One region of the Kocuria sabuli genome, then DNA from elsewhere that is predicted to be linked to it. Evidence: predicted binding sites of a transcription regulator. Region 1 holds the regulator's gene; the other holds the start of a gene.
The links. The regulator LexA, encoded in region 1, represses DNA repair genes until DNA is damaged. The targets are predictions, from matches to a motif close to TCGAACANNTGTTCGA.
Positions count from the first base shown of each region.

Region 2: RE027_RS16150 (DUF6504 family protein) is a predicted target of LexA. The motif match lies at 4,415-4,430, and genes of this name have one in related genera.

Region 1 is NZ_JAVHZE010000002.1:33,944-40,869, reverse strand. It holds gene RE027_RS02445 (class I SAM-dependent methyltransferase) at 1-9, opposite strand, end outside; gene hflX (GTPase HflX) at 128-1,774, shown strand; gene RE027_RS02435 (ATP-dependent DNA helicase) at 1,779-3,860, shown strand; gene lexA (transcriptional repressor LexA) at 3,922-4,677, opposite strand; gene RE027_RS02425 (LysM peptidoglycan-binding domain-containing protein) at 5,019-5,447, shown strand; gene RE027_RS02420 (histidinol-phosphate transaminase) at 5,525-6,628, shown strand; gene hisB (imidazoleglycerol-phosphate dehydratase HisB) at 6,792-6,926, shown strand, end outside.
Region 2 is NZ_JAVHZE010000023.1:8,813-15,738, reverse strand. It holds gene RE027_RS16165 (DNA polymerase III subunit alpha) at 1-1,987, opposite strand, end outside; gene RE027_RS16160 (TIGR03885 family FMN-dependent LLM class oxidoreductase) at 2,051-3,019, opposite strand; gene RE027_RS16155 (fumarylacetoacetate hydrolase family protein) at 3,085-3,924, opposite strand; gene RE027_RS16150 (DUF6504 family protein) at 4,037-4,360, opposite strand; gene RE027_RS16145 (GNAT family N-acetyltransferase) at 4,657-5,172, shown strand; gene RE027_RS16140 (pyridoxamine 5'-phosphate oxidase family protein) at 5,192-5,593, opposite strand; gene RE027_RS16135 (SOS response-associated peptidase) at 5,608-6,432, opposite strand; gene RE027_RS16130 (lipoate--protein ligase family protein) at 6,470-6,926, opposite strand, start outside.

The DNA of each region.
Region 1 (6,926 bases):
ACGTGTCATGGATCCTCATGCTACCGACCGCACCGGCGCCGCCCGCACGGCGCGGGCGTCCTCCCACGGCCTCCGCCGTCGGGGGCGGCGACTAGAATCCAGGAACCACATCCTTCCGAAAGGAACCATGACCCAGTCTCACAACATCCCTGCCGACCACAGCACCGCGGCTCCCGCGGTGGAGGCCGAGAACGGCCTGAGCCGGCAGGACCTCGAGGACGTCGTCGAGCGCGTCCTGTCCCGTGCCCGCGCGCGGGAGGCGGAGAGCGGCGAGCACGCCGGCCGCGAGCACGACGATCCGGGGACCTCCGCGGCCGGGCGGGTGACCGGCCGCGCCCGGGAGCTGGCCGACACCGGCCAGGAGCACTCGGACCACGACGGCGAGCAGCAGGACCTCGACGAGCGCCGCGCCCTGCGCCGCGTCGGCGGGCTGTCCACCGAGCTCGAGGACGTCACGGAGCTCGAGTACCGCCAGCTGCGCCTCGAGCGGGTCGTGCTGGCCGGCCTCTGGACCGGGGGCACCCTCCAGGAGGCCGAGAACTCCCTGCGGGAGCTCGCGGCGCTCGCCGAGACCGCCGGCTCCGAGGTGCTGGACGGCATCGTGCAGCGCCGGCTCAAGCCGGACCCCGCCACCTTCCTCGGCTCCGGCAAGGCCAAGGAGCTGCGCGACATCGTCGCCTCGACCGGCGCCGACACCGTCGTCGTGGACTCCGAGCTGGCCCCGTCCCAGCGGCGCGGGCTGGAGGACGTCGTCAAGGTCAAGGTCATCGACCGCACCGCTCTGATCCTCGACATCTTCGCCCAGCACGCCAAGTCCAAGGAGGGCAAGGCACAGGTGGAGTTCGCGCAGCTCGAGTACCTGCTCCCGCGCCTGCGCGGCTGGGGCGAGTCCCTGTCCCGCCAGGCCGGTGGCCGCGCCGCCGCCGGTGAGGGCATCGGCTCCCGCGGCCCCGGCGAGACCAAGATCGAGCTGGACCGCCGCCGGATCCGCACGCGGATGGCCAAGCTGCGCCGCGAGATCGCCGCGATGAAGCCGGCCCGCGAGACCAAGCGGCTCAACCGCCGCCGCAACTCCGTGCCCTCCGTGGCGATCGCCGGCTACACCAACGCGGGCAAGTCCTCGCTGCTCAACCGGCTCACGGACGCCGGCGTGCTCGTGGAGAACGCCCTGTTCGCGACCCTGGACCCCACGGTCCGCCGGACGCAGACGCCGGACGGCATCGGGTACACCCTCTCGGACACGGTCGGCTTCGTCCGCTCGCTGCCCACGCAGCTCGTGGAGGCCTTCCGCTCCACCCTGGAGGAGGTCGCCGACGCCGACCTCATCCTGCACGTGGTGGACGCCTCCCACCCGGACCCCGAGGGCCAGATCCGGGCGGTGCGCCAGGTGTTCACGGACATCGACGCGCAGAACATCCCCGAGATCATCGTGCTCAACAAGGTCGACGCCGCGGACCCCTTCGTCGTCGAGCGGATCCGGCAGCGCGAGCGCAGCGTCGTGGTGGTCTCGGCCCGCACGGGCGAGGGCCTCGAGGCGCTGCGGGAGCGGATCAGCGAGTCGATCCCGCGCCCGGAGACGGTGCTGGACCTGCTGGTCCCGTACCAGCGCGGCGACGTCGTCAGCCGGCTGCACGACTGGGACGCGGAGATCCTGCGCACCGAGCACCTGCCCGAGGGCACGCACCTGCTCGTGAAGGTCCGCGAGGACCTCGCGGCCGAGCTCGCGGAGTTCGCCCCGGAGCAGGCACCCGGCTTCGGCGCCGAGAGCGCCTGAGCCGGTGACCGCAGCCTTCGTGGACGAGTCCGGGCAGGACGTCTCCGGCGTGCGCCCGGAGACGCTGCCCGGAGCCCAGGACGCCCTGGACCTGCTCGACACCGCGGTCACCGCGATGGGCGGGCAGGTTCGGGACGGCCAGCGGCTGATGACCGCCAAGGTCGCCGAGGCCCTCGACCGGGGCCGGCACCTGCTCGTCCAGGCGGGGACGGGGACGGGGAAGTCACTGGCCTACCTGGCCCCGCTCGTGGAGCACGCCCAGCACGCGGACAAGCCGGTGGTCGTCGCCACCGCGACCCTCGCCCTGCAGTCGCAGATCGTGGGCCGGGACGTGCCCCGCCTGCTGGCCGCCCTGGAGGGCGAGCTCGAGCGGGAGGTCGACGTCGCGCTGCTCAAGGGCCGCAGCAACTACGCGTGCCTGCACAAGCTTGAGGGCGGCTACCCGTCCGACGACGACCCCGGCGCGCTCTTCGCCCTGCCCGACGCCGCCCCGCACCCCGGAGCGGCGCAGCCGGAGGCCACAGAGCAGCCCGGCCGGCTGGGCCAGGAGGTCCAGCGACTGCGGGAGTGGGCCTGCGGGACCGAGACCGGTGACCGCGACGAGATCCTCCCGGGGGTCAGCGACAAGGCCTGGCGCCAGGTCTCCGTGACGGCCAAGGAGTGCCTGGGTCGCAACTGTCCGATGTTCGAGGAGTGCTTCGCCGAGCTCGCCAAGCAGCGGGCGGGGGAGGCGGACATCGTGATCACCAACCACGCCCTGCTCGCGATCAACGCGTTCGAGGGCATCACGGTGCTGCCCGAGCACGACGTCGTGGTGATCGACGAGGCCCACGAGCTGCAGGACCGGGTCACCGGCGCGGTCACCGGCCAGCTCTCGGCCGCCCTGGTCCGGGCGGCGGCGGCGTCCTTGCGCAAGCACACCTCCGCGAACCCCGACTCCCTGACCGCCGGGGCCGCCAATCTCGAGGCCGCGCTGATGGGCGCGCCGGCCGAGCTGCTGCACCGCGGTCTCGACGACGCCCAGGCGGCCGCCGTGGCCCAGATCCGGGACGCCGCCCGCACGGCGATGAGCGAGTCCAAGGGCGGCTCCGGGGGCGAGAAGGACGGCGACGCCGGCCGGCAGATGGCCCGCTCACGGGTGAGCGACGTGCTCGAGCTGGCCGAGCGCATCCTCGCGGCCACCGACTCCCACGAGGTGCTGTGGATCTCGCGGCCGGGCGGCTGGGAGCCCGGCCGCGGCTACGTCTCCGCCGGGGACACCGACCCGGCCACCCTGCACGTGGCGCCGCTGTCCGTGGCCGGGACCCTGCGGGAGGGCCTCTTCGACGGCCGCACCGTGGTCCTGACCTCGGCGACCCTGTCGGTCGGCTCCTCGTTCGACTCCGCGGCGGGGGCCCTCGGACTGCGGGGCGACGGCGCGCCCCGCTGGGAGGGCGTGGACGTGGGCAGCCCCTTCGACTACCCCAGGCAGGGCATCCTCTACCTCGCCAAGCACCTGGAGAAGCCGGGACGGCGTCTCACGGAGGCCCAGCTCGAGGAGATGCTGGCCCTGCTCGAGGCCTCCCGCGGCGGGACGCTGGGACTGTTCTCGTCCCGCCGGGCGGCGGAGGAGGCCGCGGAGGCCCTGCGCCGGCGCACCGACCTGCCGATCCTGTGCCAGGGGGAGTCCTCACTGGCCGGGCTCGTCCAGGAGTTCACCGACGACCCCGCCACGAGCCTGTTCGGCACGATGAGCCTGTGGCAGGGCGTCGACGTGCCGGGGTCCTCGTGCCGTCTCGTGATGATCGACCGGATCCCCTTCCCGCGCCCGGACGACCCGCTGGCGACCGCCCGCAGCCGTGCCGCGGAGCGGGCCGGGGGCAACGGGTTCATGTCGGTCTCGGCGACGCACGCCGCGGTCCGGCTCGCGCAGGGCGCCGGCCGGCTCATCCGTGCCGGCGGGGACCGCGGCGTGGTGGCGATCCTGGACTCCCGGATCGCGACGGCGCGCTACGGCGGGTTCCTGCGGGGCTCGCTGCCGCCGCTGTGGACGACCACGGACCGGGCGGTGGTGCTGGGAGCGCTGGAGCGGCTGGCGACGACCTGACCCGCCCGGGACGCGAGGAGGGCCCGGCCGGTCGGCCGGGCCCTCCTCGCGTCCCGGATCGTCAGAGGCTGCGCAGCACCGAGACGACCTTGCCCATCACCGTGGCGTGGTCCCCGAGGATCGGCTCGTAGCGGGTGTTCTGGGGGAGCAGCCACGTGTGCCCGTCGCGCTGGCGGAAGGTCTTGACGGTGGCCTCGTCGTCGAGCAGGGCGGCCACGATGTCCCCGTTGTCGGCGGCGCTCTGCCGGCGGACCACGACCCAGTCGCCGTCGCAGATGGCGGCGTCGACCATGGAGTCGCCCTTGACCAGCAGCATGAACAGCTCGCCGTGGCCGACGAGCTGGCGGGGCAGGGCGAGCACGTCCTCCACGACCTGCTCGGCCGTGATCGGCCCGCCGGCGGCGATGTGGCCCACGAGCGGGACCATGGTGACGTCCGCCGAGCCCGACAGCTCCCCGACGGAGTCGGGGAGGGCGGGGCGCGGACCGCGGGGCGCGTCCGCGGCTCCGTGCTCCGGTGCCGGGCCGGCGGCGTCGCGCAGCTGCAGGGGCGTGAGGACCTCCATCGCCCGCGGGCGCTTGGGGTCGCGGCGCAGGTAGCCCAGCTTCTCGAGCTGGGAGAGCTGGTGGGTGACGCTGGAGAGCGAGGCGAGGCCCACCAGGTCGCCGATCTCGCGCATCGACGGCGGATAGCCGTGCTCGGCGATGGAGCGCTGGATGGCCTCGAGGATGGTGCGCTGGCGCACGCTGAGGCCGCGGCTGCGCGCGCGGCCGCCGGACCGCGTGCGGGAGTCCTCGGGGGTGGGGGGCTGAGCCATGGGAGCGTCGTCCTTTCGCGTCCGGCTGGTGGTGCCTCCGGTGCGCACCGGCCCGGTTCCGATGTCGGACCCGGGTGGTTCCATGGTTCCCGGTCGGCAGTCGCCGGGGGATCGAAGTGCGCGCCGGCCCGAGGCCCGAACGTGCCCTCAGCCTAGGCGACACGCCGAGTGTCTTCAAACATATGTACGACAGGGTGTCGACAGTCTTCGGAGACGCGTGCTAGACATGGGTCATCGGTATTCGAAAGTATGTTCGATCGAATGCAGGCCCGGACGGGCTGCTGGTCGGACCGGTGTTCGAGATCGCCCGCCCCGCGCGGGAACGTCAAGGAGTTCATGTCATGAGTGCCAGTGCCACCCTCAGCGCCGTCGTCGCGCGCCGTCCCGGCGCCGCCGGAGCCGTCAGCGGCCTCGCCCGCGCCGCCCGGCGGGCACGCCCGTCCGCACGGGCCTCCCGCTCTCCGCTGACGCTCACCCGGCGCGGACGCCTGGTCTTCCTGGGCCTGCCCGTGCTGGCCGGCTCGGCGGCGCTGGTGGTGCTCGCCGTGGTCTTCCTCGTGCCCTCCACGGCCACGGCCACGAGCGAGCCCGTGACGGGCGCCGGCACGGAGCAGACCACGGTGCACCCCGGGCAGAGCCTGTGGGACCTCGCCGTGGCCGCCGACCCGGAGCGCGACCCGCGGGACGTCGTGGCCGAGATCGTGGAGCTCAACGACCTCGACAGCTCCGTCCTCGTGGCCGGCCAGCTCCTCGAGGTCCCCGCCGCCTGAGCCGTGCCCGGAGCCACGGGACAGGGCGAGACCTGCGGCATCCGGTCGGGCCGGAGCGGCCGGTCTAAACTGTTCGGGTGACGCAGAACCTCGACCGACTCAACGCCCTCCCGCTCCGCGACGACCTGCGCGGCAAGGCACCCTACGGTGCCCCGCAGCTCGACGTCGCCGTGGCGCTCAACACGAACGAGAACACGCACCCGGTCCCGGAGGACGTGCACGCGGCGATCGTGCGGGAGGTCACCGAGGCGGCCTGGACCCTCAACCGGTACCCGGATCGGGAGTTCACGGCCCTGCGGGAGGAGCTCGCGGGCTATCTCGGCCACGGCCTGACGGCGGAGAACCTCTGGGCGGCCAACGGCTCCAACGAGATCCTGCAGCAGATCCTGCAGGCCTTCGGCGGCCCCGGGCGCTCCCTGCTCACCTTCGTCCCGACCTACTCCATGTACCCGCTGCTGGCCGCCGGCACGCACACCGGCTTCGTCGCGGGGGAGCGCTCCGCGGACTTCGGGCTCTCCGCCGCGTCCGCGGCCGAGCAGGTGCGCCGGCACCGCCCCGACGTCGTCTTCCTGTGCTCGCCGAACAACCCGACCGGCACGGCGCTGGGCGAGGACGTCGTGACCGCCGTGTACGAGGCCGGGGAGCCCTTCCGCACGGTCGTGGTGGTGGACGAGGCCTACGCCGAGTTCTCCCACCGGGGGACGGACACCGCGCTCGCCCTGCTGGAGAGCAGGCCCCGCCTGGTCGTCACCCGCACCATGAGCAAGGCCTTCGCGCTCGCCGGTGCCCGGCTGGGCTACTTCGCCGCGGCCCCGGAGGTGGCCGACGCGGTCCGCCTCGTGCGCCTGCCCTACCACCTCTCGGCCGTGACCCAGGCCACCGCCCTGGCCGCCCTGCGGCACTCGGACGCGCTGCTGGCCAACGTCGAGGACATCAAGCGGCAACGGGACCGGATCGTCGACGAGCTCCGCCGGCTCGGGCTCGACCCGGCGGCGTCGGACTCCAACTTCGTCTTCTTCGGCGGCATGCCCGACTCCCGGGCGATGTGGCAGGCCCTCCTGGAGGACGGCGTGCTCGTGCGCGACGTCGGGATCCCCGGCCACCTGCGCGTCACCGCCGGCACGGAGGAGGAGACCACCGCCTTCCTGGCCAGCCTGGAGCGGATCGTCTCCGCCGGCTGAGCCCCGGGGACGGGGGCCTCCCGTCCCGGGACGGCGGGACCTCCCGTCCCGGATAGCATGGAGGCAGACAACCACCGGGCCCGAAGCGCCGCCCGCCCGGGGCGGCCCGGGCCACCCGCGGCCCGCCGACGGCCGCGCCGCGCCCGCGAGGAGTTCCACCCGCATGTCCGACCAGAACCCCACCGGCACCCGTGCCCCCCGCCGCGCCTTCCTCGAGCGGCGCACCAGCGAGTCCTCGGTGTCCGTCGAGATCGACCTCGACGGCACGGGCGTCCACGACATCGACACCTCGGTGCCG
Region 2 (6,926 bases), on a different contig from region 1:
CGAAGCTGGTGGGCGCCATCTTGCCGATGAGCTCGCGCTGGCCGGGGGACTCGATCTGGAAGCAGCCCAGGGTGTGGGTCGAGCGGATGAGCTCGAACGTGGCCTCGTCGTCGACGGGGACGGCCTCGAGGTCCAGGCGGGGCCGCCCCGGGTGGACGCGGGCCACCTCCTCGACGGCGTGGGCCAGCGCCGACTGCATCCGCACGCCGAGGATGTCGAGCTTGAGCATGCCCATGGGGTCCATGTCGTGCTTGTCGAACTGGCTCATCGGCATCCCGGCCCCGCCGGTCTGCACCGGGGTGCGGTCCAGGAGGGTGCGGTCCCCCAGGATCACCCCGCACGGGTGCATGGAGATGTGCCGGGGCAGCCGGTCCAGGCGCTCGGTGAGGTCCACGAGCAGGTCCAGCTGCTTCTCCCGGGCCACCTGCTCGGCGAAGTCCCGCAGCTCCGGTCGGCGGGCGAGGGTCTCCCGCAGCCCCGAGGCCGGCAGGTGCCACAGCTGCTTGGCCGCGGCGTCCACGGTCTCGGGGTCGAGGCCGAGCGCCAGTCCCGCGTCCCGGACGGCGCCGCGGGCCCGGTAGGTGTTCTGCATGCTCATCAGGCTCACCCGCTCGGGGCCGAAGCGGTCGAAGATCTCCCGGTAGACGCGGTGGCGCTGGGCGGACTCGACATCGATGTCGATGTCCGGCAGGGTCGAGCGGTCGCCGGAGAGGAAGCGCTCGAAGAGCAGCTCGTGCTCGAGGGGGTCCACCTGGGAGACGTCGAGCAGGTAGTTGACGAGCGAGGAGACCCCGGACCCGCGGGCGGCGTGGCGGACGCCCATCGCCCCGATCATCGCGGAGACCTCGGCCACGGTGAGGAAGTAGGAGGCGAAGCCGAGGTCCTCGATGACCCGCAGCTCCCGCTCCAGCCGGGAGCGCACGGCCGGGCTCGCACGGCGGCCCGGGTAGCGCCGCGCCAGACCCGTCTCGCAGCGGGCGCGCAGCTCCACCGGGGCCGGGCGGTCCAGGCCCAGCACGGCCGCCTCGGGCACCACCGGGCGCCCCCAGCCGCAGTCGGCGACCGGGTCCAGGCGGCACCGGTCGGCGACCTGCCGGGTGCCCGCCAGCAGGGTCTCGGCGCCCGCGGCCCCGAGATCGGCGGCCCGGGCGATCTCGGCGGCCAGCGAGCGCATCTGCCGGGCGGGCTTGAGCCAGCCCTGGCCGTTGGGCTGCAGCGGTTCCGCCGGGGGCGCCCGCCGGTCGGCGGCACCCCCGGACCCGGACCTCCCCGGCGTCCCGAGGGCCTCGAGCGGGGTGAGGGCGCGGGCCGCGTCGAGGACGTCGGCGGTCGCGGCCTCGGCGGGGGTCGCGTAGCGCACCGCGTTGGTGAGCACGGGGGTCAGCCCCGTCTCGAGGGCGGCGCGCAGCATCCGGGCCGCGTGGGAGGTGCTGCCCGCGGTGCCGGGGGCGGCCAGGTGGGAGACCACCTCGACGGCGAGCGCCTCCGCCGGCAGCCGGGACCGCCAGCGGGCCAGGGCGGCGCGGCCGGCGCGGTAGCGGCGGGCGGCGAGCTCCTGCCCGACGTCGGAGGCGGGCCCGAGCAGCACGGTCAGCACGGCCCCGGCGGGTCCGGGCGGGCCGGCGTGGTCGGCGATCTGGCCGGGGTCCACCCCGGGCGGGCCGCTGCGGGCGTGGGCGGCGGAGACGAGCCGGCACAGGGCGGCGTAGCCCGCGCCGGCGGTCCCGCCGGCGGCGAGGACCAGCACGCGGCCGAGGACGCGCTCGCACCCGGGGCCGTACAGGAGGAGGTCGGCGCCCAGGACGGGGTCGAGGCCGTGCTCCCGGCACGCGCCCAGGTGCTTGACCGCGCCGTAGAGCCCGTCCCGGTCGGTGCAGGCGAGCGCGTCCGCGCCGTCCGCCGCGGCCGCCGCCGCGAGGGCGGAGGGGCGGCTGACCCCGTAGTGGGCGCTGAAGGCGGTGGCGACGTGCAGGTGCGGAAAGCTCACACCCGTATTCGAATATGTGTTCGATATTAAGTCAATCGCAAACGCCGGTGCGGGGCCTGCGGATCAGTCCCGGTCGAGCTGGGGCAGCACCGCGTCCCCGAAGGCGTCGAGGAAGGCCTCCTGCTCCTGTCCCACGTGGTGCAGGTGGATCTCGTCGAAGCCGAGCTCGGCGTACTCGTGCAGCCACTGCGCGTGCCGGCCGAGGTCGGCGGAGACGTTGACCGCTCCGGCGATCTGCTCGTCCCCGACGTCCTCCTGGACCGCCCTGCGCAGGTAGTCCTGGGGCGAGGCGAGCTCGGCCATGGTGACGGGGTCGAAGACGTTGGTGCGCCACTGGTCGAGGGCGATCGCGCGGGCCTGCTCCGGGGAGGGCGCCCAGCTCAGGTGCACCTGCAGCGCCGCCCGCCCGGTGCCGCCGGCCTCGCGCCAGGCCCCGAGCATCCGGCGCAGGTCCTCGAGGGGCTGGTTGACGGTGATGAACCCGTCGGCCACGGGGGCGAAGCGGCGGACGGTGGCCGGGGTGAGCGCGGCCACCAGCAGGGACGGCGGGACCTCCGGGGGGTCCCAGACGCGGGCGCGGTCGGCGTGCACCGGCTCGCGGCAGCTGACCTCCTCCCCCGCGTGCAGGCGGCGGACGACGTCGAAGCTCGCCCCGAGGAACTGCTGGCGCTGCTCCTTGCCCGGCCACTCGGGGCTGACGGGGCGTTCGTTGAGCTTCTGCCCGCTGCCCAGGGCGGTCCAGAGCCGGCCGGGGAACATGCGGGCGAGGGTGGCCGTGGCCTGGGCGGTGACCACGGGGTGGTAGCGCCGGCCGGGGGCGTGCACGAATCCGAAGGGCAGCTCCGTGGTGGCCAGCGCCGCCCCCAGCCAGGACAGGGCGAAGCCGGAGTGGCCCTGGCGCGGGGACCACGGCTCGAGGTGGTCGGAGCACATGGCGGCGCCGAAGCCGGCCTGCTCGGCGTGCCGGACGTCGCGCAGCAGCTGCTCGGGCGGAATCTGTTCGTGGGAGGCGTGGAAGCCGATCGTCGCCATGGGTCCCTCCGGTCGGGGTCGGGTGCGGTCGGGGAGAGCGGGTGGGCGGGGTCCGCCGGGCGGGGTCAGCCGCGCCGCGGCGGGAGGTCCTCGGCGGGGGTGCAGACGTTGCGCAGCTCCCCGATGCCCTCGATCCCGGTGACGACCTCCTGGCCGTCGCGCAGCCAGATCCGGCGGGGCTTCTGGGCCAGGCCCACGCCGGCGGGGGTGCCGCAGGCCACGAGGTCCCCGGGCTCGAGGGTCAGGAACCGGCTGATGTACTCCACCAGCTCCACGGCCGAGAAGATCATCCGGTCGGTGCGGGAGTCCTGGTGGAGCACGCCGTCGACGCTGCAGCGGACGGCCAGTCCCGCCTCGGGGTCGACCTCGTCCGGGGTCACGACCACCGGCCCCACGGGAGTGGTGCGGTCGAAGTTCTTGCCCTGGAACCACTCGGAGGTCCGGCCCTGCCAGTCCCGCACCGAGATGTCGTTCATGACCGTGTACCCGGCGATCGCGGCGCGGGCCCGCTCGGGGGTGGCGTGGCGCAGGACCGAGCCGATCACCACGACGAGCTCGGCCTCCCAGTCGATCTTCTCCGACTCCTCCGGCATGGCGATGGGGTCGGCGGGGCCGATGAGCGCGGTGGCGTACTTCGCGAAGATCGTGGGGTGCTCCGGGATCTCCTGGCCGACCTCCTCCGCGTGGTCGTAGTAGTTGAGCCCGGCGCACAGGATCTTGCCGGGGCGCAGGACGGGTGCCGCCAGCTCCTCCGGGGCGGGCGCGGGGCCCGGCTCCCCCGGCAGCCGCAGGTCGCCCCCCGCGAGGAGGGCCCCGACGTCGGGGACGGGGAGGTAGACGGTCCGCCCGCCCTCCTGACGGAAGGCCTGGGTGGTGCCGTTCCGTCGCACGGTGCCGAGTCGCACGGGTACCGCCTTTCTGTGCCGCGGGTGCTGCGCTGCGGGCCCCGCCGGTCCGGGTGGGCGGGTCCTGACCCCGATCCTATGCGCCCGGCGCGGGCCGGACCGGGCGCGGCCCCTAGGCGCAGCGCACCACCTGGGCCCCCGAGGAGCTCGTGGCCGCGAGCAGCCGCCAGCGCCCGGTGTCGAGGGTGTGGACGAGCTCGAGGGTCAGCAGCTCGGAGCGGAGGGTGAGCTGGACCTGGACCCGCCACATCTGCTGGTCCACCGCCCCGATCCCGCGGTCCGCGGGCAGCCGGGCGTCCTCGGCCCACCACGCCCGGCGCTCGTACCAGCGCACGGGCTCCTGCGCCACCCGGTAGCCCCGCCCGCGCCAGTGCACGGCCACCGGCACCCCGTCGGCCCCGCAGTCCACCTCGACGCTCTCCGTCAGAAAGCCCACGACGGCTCCTCCCTTCCTCGGCGGGCGCGCGGCGCGCCCTGCTCCCCTGGAAGCTAGAACACCTGTACGACAGGCTAATCCTTCGGACCGCACTGACGGAACACGTGTTCCCAGTGGGGGAACCGGCCCCGACCGGGGTCCCCGCCGCCGCGACCCGCCGCCGGGAAGCATGGACAAGACCAGCGAAATGGATACGCTGAGAGGACGGAGGGCTTGCCCCGCGAGACCCCCCAGGTCGTCCCCTGTCCCTCTCCCGACCCGCCGGAGCAGCCGGCGCCGACATCACGGAGGCCTCCATGAGCGGAACCATCACGCTGATCGCCCACACTGCGGAGAACACCAAGGCTCCCGCCGTGACCCTGCGACCGGCCACCCCGGAGGACACCGAGAGTCTCGCCCAGCTCTACTACTCCTCCTACGAGCAGGGCGGGGTCTCCAGCCTCGAGGAGGCGCGCACGGTCGTGCGGGGCGTCTTCGACGGCGAGTACGGCCCGTTCCTCCCCGAGGCCTCGCCGGTGGTGGTGGACGAGGACGGGACCGTCGTGGCCGCCGCCCTGGTCCTGGCCCGGCGCGTCGGCGACGACCTGCCCGACGCCCCCTACATCTTCGAGCTCTTCACGGCGGCCTCCCGCCGGCGCCAGGGGCTGGCCGAGCAGCTGGTGCGCTGCGCCATGGGCACCCTCTACGACAACGGCCACGACCAGGTGTGCCTGCGCATCGCGGAGGACAACGCGGCGGCGCTCGCGCTGTACCTGACGCTCGACTTCAACCGCTGGGTGCCCGAGACGGACTACGAGTCGGACTACGTCTGAGCCCCGGCGGGGCCCCCGCTCACAGCGTGAGGTCCTCCCGGACCGGGGGCTCGGCCGCGACGTCCACGAACCGGGCCCAGTGCGGGCGCACGGCCACGAGCCGGGTGCTGGCCTTGCCCGTGGCCCCCGGGTGACGCGCCTCCAGCAGCTCGCCGGCGTCCCGGGCCGCGGAACCCTCGAGCACCGAGGCCTCCCCCTCGAGCTGGAACTCCTGACCGTCCCCCGAGACCACCACCAGGGAGACCCGGGGATCGGCCAGGAGGTTCCCGTACTTGCGACTGCGCTCGTTCGTGCCGAAGACCAGCCGCCCGTCGTCGAGGGCCGCGAGGTTGATCCACGCGGACTCGGGGCAGCCCGTGCCGCTGTTGGTCGCCACCACCCCGCCGCCGTGGGCCCGGACGAAGTCGCGGACCCGGCGCACGGACTCCCGGGCGCTCAGAACAGGCTCCGCTGCGGGAGGACGAGCTCCGGGGAGTTGTTGCGCACGTTGCCGACCGCCGGGTCCACCGGGTCGAGCACCCACCGGGCGGCCGTGCGGCGCGCCTCGGCCCGGACCAGGTCCACCAGCTGCGGGGCGTCGTCCTCCCCCGGGCGCAGCCAGTCGTCGACGTGCTCGGGGGCCAGCGGGACCGGCATCCGGTCGTGCAGCTCGTGCAGCTCGCCGAGCACGGGGTGCTCGGCGGAGGGCTCCGGGGAGTCGGTGGTGAGGATCGAGCAGGACAGCAGCCACGCGCTGCCCCCGCCGTCCCGGCCGGGCTGCAGGGCCGCCGAGTGCAGCTGGGTGCCCTCGGGCACCCGCCACCACTCGTAGATCCCGGCGAACCAGATGGTCTCCGCCGGATCGGCCGGGTGGACGTAGTAGGGCTGCTTGCGCCCGCCCTTGCCGGGACCCGGCTCACGCTTCCACTCGTAGTAGCCGTTGGCCGGGACCGCGCACCGGCGGGCCCGGACCGCCTTGCGGAAGGACGGCTTCTCGAGGACGGTCTCGGAGCGGGCGTTGAACATCTTCGACCCGACCGCCGGGTCCTTGGCCCAGCCCGGGACCAGTCCCCAGCGGGCGACGTGCAGCTCCCGGACCAGCTCCCCGCCGTCGTCGCCGAGGCGCTCCAGGACGATCGGCACGTCGGTGGTGGGCGCGGTGTTCCAGTTGGCCCGCAGCCGCTCGGCGTCGGCGGCGTCGCCGAGGCTCTCGTCCGGGACGGCCCCGGTCCCGGCCACGAGCTCGCCCACGGCCCGCGCGATGACGTAGCGTCCGCACATCTGGTGCCTCCTCGCTCTGCCCGGCTCCCGCCGGGGCTCAGTCGGTGAGCGGCCCGTACCCCAGGTACTCGGAGTACATGCCGTACACCTTGCGGATCCCGCGCTCGACGTCGGCCACGGTCGTGCCCGGGCGCAGGTCGTCCACGGACCCCGCGGTCGCGGGGTCCCACGCCAGGTCCAGGGCGGCGTAGACGTCGGTGAGCACCGAGCGGATCGGCTCGGACTGCTCGACGACGAGCACGGTGCTGAAGTACCAGGCGCCCGCGACCACCCGCTGGGCGGTCCCGGCCAGCTTCACCCTCCGGCCCGCGCTCGGCGACGACACCGGGTGCGTCCCGTGCACGCTGTGCTCCCCGGCGCAGTACTCGCCGGGGATCTCCCCGACGTCGGCCTCGACCTCGAGCTCCTCCAGCGCCGCCACGACCATGTCCCCGAACAGCCGGTAGCGGTCCTGGATGCCCGTGGTCGGGTCCTCGACGGCCTCCAGGTGGTCC